2 regions of the Sphingomonas sp. SP1 genome follow, and region 2 is predicted to be linked to the other one. Evidence: predicted binding sites of a transcription regulator. Region 2 holds the regulator's gene; the other holds the start of a gene.

Region 1 (4,210 bases), 2.1 Mb from region 2:
GGGTCGAACGTCACCGCCGACCTTTTCAACCTCGGCGAGCTTCATGTCGGGGACGTGGTGGTTCACGAGGACCATGGCGTGGCGGTAATCGCAGGCCTTCAATCGCTTCCGGAAGATGGCGGCGACGCGATCGTTCTGCGCTTTGCCGGCGAAGGGCGGCGCCTCGTCCCGGTCGCCGAAGCGAACCGATTGTGGCGCTATGGCGCGGACGAGGACGCCGTGACGCTCGACAAGCTCGACGGATCGAGCTGGGAAAAGCGGCGCGGGGAGATCGCCGCCTCTGTCGCGGAAACTGCCCGGGGGCTGGTTGCCCTGTCCGCCGAACGATTGAAGGAAACGGCGCTTGCGCTGGTGCCGGACCCAACGGGGTACGAACGCTTCGCGGCCGGCTTTCCGTTCACGGAGACGGCGGATCAGGCGCGCGCGATCGATGCGGTTCGCGACGACCTCGCGTCCGGCAAGCCGATGGATCGGCTGGTGGTTGGAGATGTCGGTTACGGCAAGACGGAAGTCGCCTTGCGGGCGGCAGCCATCGCCGCCCTGAGCGGCGGTCAGGTCGCGCTGGCCGCGCCAACCACCGTGCTCGCCCGCCAGCATCTGGAAGGCTTCCGCCAGCGGTTCGAGGAACTTGGCATCACGGTGGCGGGCCTGTCGCGCCTGACCACTGCGGCCGAACGCAAGCAAACGCTTGCCGGGCTGAAGGACGGGTCGATCCAGATTGCAGTCGGCACGGGTGCGGTGGCGGGCAAGGGGGTGGCCTACAAGGATCTTGCGCTGGTCATCGTCGATGAGGAGCAAAGGTTCGGGGCAGCCGACAAGGCCAAGCTGCGCGCCCTGGGGGCCGGGCACCTGCTGACGCTTAGCGCTACGCCCATTCCGCGCACCTTGCAGAACGCGCTGGTCGGCCTGCAGCAGGTTTCCGTCATTGCCACGCCGCCGGCGCGCCGCCAGCCGATCCGCACGACGCTCGGCAGCTTCGACGAGACCACGGTCCGTACCGCCTTGCTGAGGGAGCGGGGCCGGGGCGGGCAAAGCTTCGTGGTCGTTCCGCGGATCGAGGACATGGCCCCGATGGCCGAACGGCTCGCCAAGCTGGCGCCCGAACTGGAGGTGCTTCAGGCGCATGGCAAATTGCCGGCGGCGGAGATCGACGAGGTGATGGTCCGCTTTGCCGCCGGCGACGGCGATGTACTGCTGGCGACCAACATCATCGAGGCCGGGCTCGACGTGCCTCGCGCCAACACCATGCTGGTGTGGAAGGCCGACCGCTTCGGACTGGCCCAATTGCACCAGCTTCGCGGCCGGGTCGGGCGGGGCGCCAGGCGGGGACAGATCCTGCTGCTGACCGATCCCGACACCAGGATCGCGCCGCGCACTTTGGCGCGACTTAACACGCTGCAGGCGCTCGACCGTCTGGGCGCGGGCTTCGCGATCAGCGCGCGCGATCTCGACATGCGGGGCGGCGGCGACCTGCTGAGCGACGAACAGTCGGGGCACATGAAGCTGATCGGCGTCGATCTTTACCAGCATCTGCTGGGCCAGGCGCTGCGTTCCGCGCGCGGCGAAAAGGTGGAGGACTGGACCCCGACGCTGAAGATTGGTGCCAGCGGCATTCTGTCGCCTGACTGGATCCCGGAGGAGGATCTGCGGCTCGGGCTTTACAGCCGGCTGTCGCGGGTCGGCGATCTGGCCGGTTTGACCGGGTTGGAGCAGGAATTGACCGATCGCTTCGGCGAGTTGCCGGACGAGGCCAGGCAATTGCTCGGCGCAGCGCGGATCCGCGTCCTGGCCCGCAGCGCCGGGGTCGAGCGGATCGACGCCGGTCCCGAGGCAATCGCTTTCACTCCCCACCCTGGGGCTGCTGTCGACGGCGCCCGCGCTGGACTGGAGGAGAAGAACGGTCGCTGGCTGCTGCGGGAGGCGATCGCGGATGCCGGCGCCCGCACGGAGCGGATCGAGGAAGTCCTGAATACGCTGACGGACTAGCTGGAAATGTCGCGGTAAAAGCGGGCCGTCGCCTGAGTCGGCCGATTGACTCGTTCGGCCGACAGGAACAAAACAGGAACGATCCCTGTTCCGAGTCGAGCCGTGACCATTGCCGTGCCAACCATATCCGAACTCCGCGAGAGTTTGCGCGCCATCGAAGGCGACAAGCATCGCACGCGTCCGGTGTTGCCGTTCGGCCTGTCGCCGCTCGACGAACGGCTGGCGGATGGCGGCATACGGCTCGACGCTCTTCACGAGGTGGCGGGGGAGGGTTGCGGCTGGGGCGACGATGCCGCCGCCGCGCTGTTCATGGCCTCCATTGCCGCCCGGACGCAGGGCCCGATTTTGTGGACGGTCCGTTCCCGCGACCTGTTCGCACCGGGGCTCTACCAGGCCGGGCTCGATCCCAAACGGGTGCTTTATGCCGAAGCGCGCGACGATGCTGAACTGCTGGCGCTGATGGAAGAAGGGCTGCGCCATCGTGGGTTGGGCGCAGTGATTGGGGAAGCCAGAAAGGTCGCCATGGCGTCCACCCGCCGGCTCCAGCTTGCCGCAGAGGGCGGCAACACTGTCGCCTTGCTGCTGAAGCAGCCCGGACGCAGCGGCAATGATCCGCTGGGCATGCCGTCGGCTGCCGTGACGCGCTGGCGGGTGTCGGCGGCGCCCTCGATGCCGGTGCCATGGGATGGACTTGGGCCGGCCTGCTGGCGGCTGGCCTGCGTGCGCCAACGCGGGGGAGATCAATTCGAACTTACCGTGGAGGCTCCGGATGAAACGGGTCGTCTCGCTCTACCTGCCCGACTGGTCGATCGACCGGTTGCGGCGGATGGAACGTCGCTCCGCGCCGTCGGCTGAAGCCGACAGCCGCGCGGCTTTCCACGCTCTCGGCGCCGAAGCGGCTGCCGACCGGGCAAGCCATTGCTCCGTGCCGAAGGAGGGCGGTTGGCGCCCGGGCGCGCGTTGGGCGAAAGCAGAGGCTGGAAGTGGCCTGGCGGACTCGCGCGAGGAAGTCGAAGCTGCAATCGCGGCACTACCCCCGCATCGCCGCCCGCCGCAGCGCGAACTCGGCCGGGTCAGTGTCGCTGCCGACCATCCCTTTCGCAAAGGCTTGTCGCGTCCTCCCGAAGAGCGGGTCACCCCGCCGGCGCCCTTGCGGGAATTGTCGCGCCGAACCGAAGCGTCCGAACACCCGTTCAAGCCGGGGACGCGCGGCTGGGCCGGGCAGGACCTGGCAACGGCCGTCGAATCGTTGCCCGCGCATCAACGTCCGACCCACGCCGAACATTCCCGCAAGAGCGAGGTGGTCGACAATCCGTTCCGCCCCATGCCAACCGATGAGGCTGGAACTGGTCTTGCCCGGCGCGCCCTCATCCCGCCGCTTCAGTTTCCCGGAGAGGACGCGCCGGCCAAGACCAACCGCGGCGCCGCGCTGAGAAGCGGGGCCAGGCGCGATCGTTACCGCAACGAAGCGCCGCCTGTCCTGAGCGACGCCGAAGGGCACGGACCGCTGTCGATTCAACGGGTGGCGGCCATGCCGTCCGTGCAATTTCCCGGCGAAGACATGACGGCCCGCCAGACACGGCGATCACCCAGGCGCAGCGCCCGTGACGGTCATGGCGGTGAGGCGGGCTATATCGCGCCGCCGAATATCGCCCAGCTCGCCGCGATGCCCTCGGTGCAATTCCCGGGCGAGGGACCGCACCCGGACAATCACGGCAAGAGCCAACCGACCGCTCCCACCTATGGTAAAGGCCGTTTCTTCCAGACCGGCCGCACCCTGGGCAGCGTGGTGGCGCGGATCTGCCGGGAGGATGAAACGGCTGCCGTCACCGCCTTCGTCCCGCCCGACGAGCCGCCACTTGTCACCACCCACAAGGTCGGTTCCCGGGTGGAGATCGCGGCCGTCAACCCGGCTGCCCGTGCGCTCGGCCTTATGCCCGGCATCGCGCTCACCATGGCCCGCGCGCAGGTGCCGGGGCTGGAGGTGCGCGCTGCCGATCCGGAAGGCGATGCCGCCGATCTCAAGGCGCTGGCGGAATTGCTCGCGCGCCGCTGGGCCCCAACGGTGGCGATCTCGGATCCGGACGGGCTGTTCATCGACCTGACCGGTGTGTCGCACCTGCATGGTGGTGAACAGCGCTTCGCCCGACGCCTCGTTCGCCTGCTCGCCCGCCATGGTGTCACCGCGCGCGTGGCGATCGCCGACACGGCCGGCGCGGCCTGG
Region 2 (4,210 bases):
GCGGACGCCATGCGTCGGTCCGGACTGGCGCACCTTCTGTCGGTGAGCGGCCTGCACATCGCGGCCGTCGTCGGCGCGGCCTTTCTCCTGACTCTTCGGCTGCTGGCGCTGTCCGAACGCCTCGCGCTGCGCGTCAATCTGGTCCTCGCTGCCGCCGCCGCAGGTGCGGCGGCGGGTGTCGCGTACACGGTGCTGACGGGAATGCAGGTGCCGACCGTTCGGAGCTGTATCGCGGCGTTGCTCGTACTGGCCGGGATCGCGCTTGGCCGGGAAGCGCTCAGCCTGCGGCTGATTGCGACCGGCGCAGTGATCGTCATGCTGATACGACCGGAGTCGCTTGCTGGACCAAGCTTTCAGCTCAGCTTCGCTGCCGTTACCAGCATCGTGACCCTCTACAGCCTGCCATGGTTCAAACGTCACTTCGAACGCCGCGACGAGGGCTGGGCGATCGGCGGAGCGCGCAGCTTTGGCGTCATGCTGCTCACTGGCCTGGCGGTGGAATTCGCGCTGCTTCCGTTTGCCTTGTATCACTTCCATAAAGCCGGCCTGTATGGCGTCCTGGCGAACCTGGTCGCCATTCCGATGACGACCTTCGTGATCATGCCGCTGAAGGCAGGGGCGCTGCTTCTCGACGGTGTGGGCCTGGGCGCACCCCTGTGGACCTTGACCGGCTGGGCGCTATCCTGGCTGCTGGCCCTGGCGCATGCCGTCGCTGGGGCGAAAGGGGCCGTTGCGCTTCTGCCCGCCATGCCGACCTGGGCCTTTGGGTGCATCGTTGCTGGTGGACTATGGCTGTGCTTGTGGAACAGCAAACCTCGCCTTTTTGGGGCGGTACCGATCATGATCGGCATCGCCGGCGCCGCTGCAGAGCCACGGCCGGACCTGCTCATCACTGGGGATGGCCGACACCTCGCAATCGTCGGCGAGGACGGCACCCCGTTCTTGCTAAGGGGTCGAGCAGGCGATTTCGTCCGTGACATGGTCGGTGAAAACAGCGGCTTCGATGGCGAGGCACTCGAACTGGCGGAAGCGCACGGCGCTCATTGTTCACGTGACGCCTGCATTGCGGACTTCAGCCGCGGCGGCCGAGTGTGGCGGGTTCTCGCCCTGAAATCGAACCAGCGCCTTGAATGGTCTGAACTTACCGCCGCCTGCGCGCGGAGCGACATCGTGGTCGCCGAACGGAGGCTGCCAAAGGGCTGCGCTCCCCGCTGGTTGAAACTCGACCGAGCCGCGCTGCGGGAGACCGGTGGGCTTGCCGTCACCTTGAGTAAGGATCCTGAGATCAGGACCGTTGCCGAGAGGGTCGGAGAGCATCCCTGGGGTCAGTTTGAGCGAACCAGGTTGCCTACGATGCCAGTGGCCGCGCGCCTCGATTATTCTTCCGACCAGACGGCAAGTTCGCTGCCGGCGGGATCGATGAAGTGAAAGCGCCGACCCCCGGGGAAGCTGAAGATCTCTCGCGCCACGGTGCCGCCGGCGGACACCACTGCCCGAAGCGCAGCTTCGAGATCGTGCACCCGGATGACCGGCAAGGGGGCAGATAGTGCCTCGTCGGTCATGCCGTTCAGGCCGACATCGACGTCACCTGTCGTGGTCGACGCATAATCGGGACCATAGCTGGTAAATGTCGAGCCGAACGCCCTGCTGTAAAAAACACGGGTGAGCTCATGGGCCGTAAGGCTCGGCAGCTCGATATAATTGATCCGCGCCATGGGGTCAGCCATACCACACGTCCGGTAAATGCCGTGGCAGATGGCCGGGAACAATCAGCATGGCGTCAATTCGTACGGTGTCGCATCCGTCCATATAGCGCGGAGCAAGCCGTTCAGCCGCAACGGCGACACGCTGCAAACGATGCCGGTCGAGCGCCCAGGCTGCTGCTTCCTCGGTCGCTCGCTGTTTGACTTCCACGAAAGCCAGGGTGCGGCCGCGGCGAACAATCAGGTCAACCTCTCCCCCGGCGACGCGCATCCGTTGCGCAAGAATAGTCCAGCCACGCATTCGAAACCACCAGGCGGCAAGAGCTTCCGCCCTTCGCCCGCGCTGTTCGGCCTGCTGCCGCCGCGGGCTCGGTTTCGCCGACGCGGTGGACAATTCAATAACGCCGAATCAGCCCGGCCAATCGGCCCTGGATAGCGACCCGTCGAGACTCGTAACGTTGCGGTTCGTAGGAACGGTTCGCCGGGTCCAGCCGGACCATCGCGCCTTCCCGGTGGAACGTCTTGAGTGTCGCCTCCTCTCCATCGATCAGAGCAACAACGATATCGCCTTCGCGCGCATCCTCGACCTTGCGGATGAGCGCATAATCACCGTTCAGGATACCCTCTTCGACCATCGAGTCACCGGATACCTCGAGTGCGTAATGCTCGCCCGGACCCAGTAAGGCAGCCGGGACCGCGAGCGCCTCCGTGCCTTGAAGCGCCTCGATCGGAGTACCCGCGGCAATCTTGCCGTGAAGCGGGATCTCGATTGTGTCGTTGGCAGCGGCAAGCGCCGGCCGAACGGAAGCCGCTGCGATCACGCCCTGATTTCCCGATGCGTCAGGCATGCGCAATACCTCGAGCGCCCGGGCGCGATTGGGAAGACGCCGGATGAACTGGCGCTCCTCCAACGCCGAGATCAGCCGGTGCACGCCGGACTTGGACTTCAGCTCGAGCGCTTCCCGCATCTCGTCGAAGCTTGGACTGACGCCCGTCGCACTGACGCGGTCGTTGATGAATTGCAGAAGCTCGCGCTGCTTGGCCGTGAGCATGATCGGGCTCCATCGTGAACAGACGGAGAACAACTACAGAACGTTCCCGGTTCCGTCAACAGCAGATGGACAGGAAGCGAGCGAGAAGATCGTGGCCACGTTCCGACGCAACGCTTTCCGGGTGGAACTGCACGCCGTGAACGGGCGCCTCACTGTGTCGTAAACCCTGAATTCCGGCCGCGTCCCAAGCATTCGCCTGTAGGGAAGCGGGAATCGTCGTCACCATCAGGCTGTTGTAACGGGCGGCTTTGAACGGGGAGGGGAGGCTCTCGAACAACCCGGTTCGGTCATGGTTTATCTCGACTGCCTTGCCGTGCACAGGGCGACCTTGATCCACTGTGCCACCGGCCGCCACCGCGATTGCCTGGTGGCCAAGACAGACCCCTAGAAGGGGGCGCCTCGCTGTAATGCAGGCCCGGGCGAGGGCTACTGAAACACCCGCTGATTCGGGACGGCCAGGGCCAGGCGACAGGACGAAACCGTCGACCGGTTGGCCCAGCGCGCGGTCAAGAGACAAAGCATCGGCCCGCGCGACTTCAACCTTGGCGCCGAGTGTCAGGAAATAGTCGGCCAGAGTGAACGTGAAGCTGTCGTTGTTGTCGACGACCAGCAGCAGCGGCACCCCAGCTAGCCGCCGGTTGTGAAGCGGGCGCGCGCGGCTTGGATTGCAGCGTCGTTGCGTTCGATGCCCAATTCCTTCTGAGCGGCGGAGAGGAACTGCAAGGCGAGTTCCTCTCCGGACGCCCGATTGAAATCGGTCTGGACCTGCGCGACGAGGGTCGGCTGCGTCGATGCGTCGCCCGGCGTGATCCGGTTGAGCTTGACCAGGAAATAGCCTTCATTGTTCGGGGCCGGCACCAGCCGCACCTTCCCCTGGGCAAGGCTGAAGAGCATTTGCAGCGGGGCCGGCACCTCGCCCTGCACTTGGGCAAGCTGAAGGCGACGGACCTTCAGCGGAGCCGGAGCCGGAGCGCCAGTAATTTGCGTTTCCCGCATCGCCTGAGCGATCGGCATGCCGGCTGAAACCTTCGTCACCACGCTATTGCCCGCGGCCCGGGCTCGGTCGAGCGCGCGCCTCGCAGCGAAGTCGGCCGCGACACGATCCCGGATCCGAGCCAGCGGCGCGGGTGCGGAGGGCGTGACGTCGCCGACCGCAAGCAGCGCGTACCCAGCGTCGTTGGGGAGGGTTTCCACAACCGGATCGTCGGAGGGCGACATCTGGAAACCGTCGCGCACTAACTGCGCGTATTCCGTCGGTAGTTTGAAGGACGGGTCAGCCGACGACTGGCCACCAGCGGTGATTGGCGGCGTCTGCGTCACCTGCAACCGATTGGCCTGCGCCACTTCGGCGAAGTTACGTCCGTCCGCGATCTGGTCCTCGATCCTGGTCACGAGGTCGGCCATCGCGTTCTTGCGCTTTTCCGCGGTCAGCTTCTCGACGATTTCGGCGCGCGC

What was found. Region 2 encodes LexA, which represses DNA repair genes until DNA is damaged. Its sites were predicted from a motif close to GTTCCNCNCTTGTTCT; they were not measured.
Region 1: AC4GYS_RS00080 (ImuA family protein) is a predicted target of LexA. The motif match lies at 2,051-2,066, and genes of this name have one in related genera.

Annotation. Positions count from the first base shown of each region.
Region 1 covers NZ_JBZFLC010000001.1:18,870-23,079, reverse strand. Annotated here, with positions in the region: gene AC4GYS_RS00085 (helicase-related protein) at 1-1,986, shown strand, start outside; gene AC4GYS_RS00080 (ImuA family protein) at 2,089-2,841, shown strand; gene AC4GYS_RS00075 (DUF6504 family protein) at 2,756-4,210, shown strand, end outside.
Region 2 covers NZ_JBZFLC010000001.1:2,152,171-2,156,380, reverse strand. Annotated here, with positions in the region: gene AC4GYS_RS10900 (ComEC/Rec2 family competence protein) at 1-1,428, shown strand, start outside; gene AC4GYS_RS10895 (VOC family protein) at 1,377-1,727, opposite strand; gene AC4GYS_RS10890 (YraN family protein) at 1,720-2,097, opposite strand; gene lexA (transcriptional repressor LexA) at 2,099-2,755, opposite strand; gene AC4GYS_RS10880 (anthranilate synthase component II) at 2,811-3,371, opposite strand; gene AC4GYS_RS10875 (peptidylprolyl isomerase) at 3,383-4,210, opposite strand, start outside.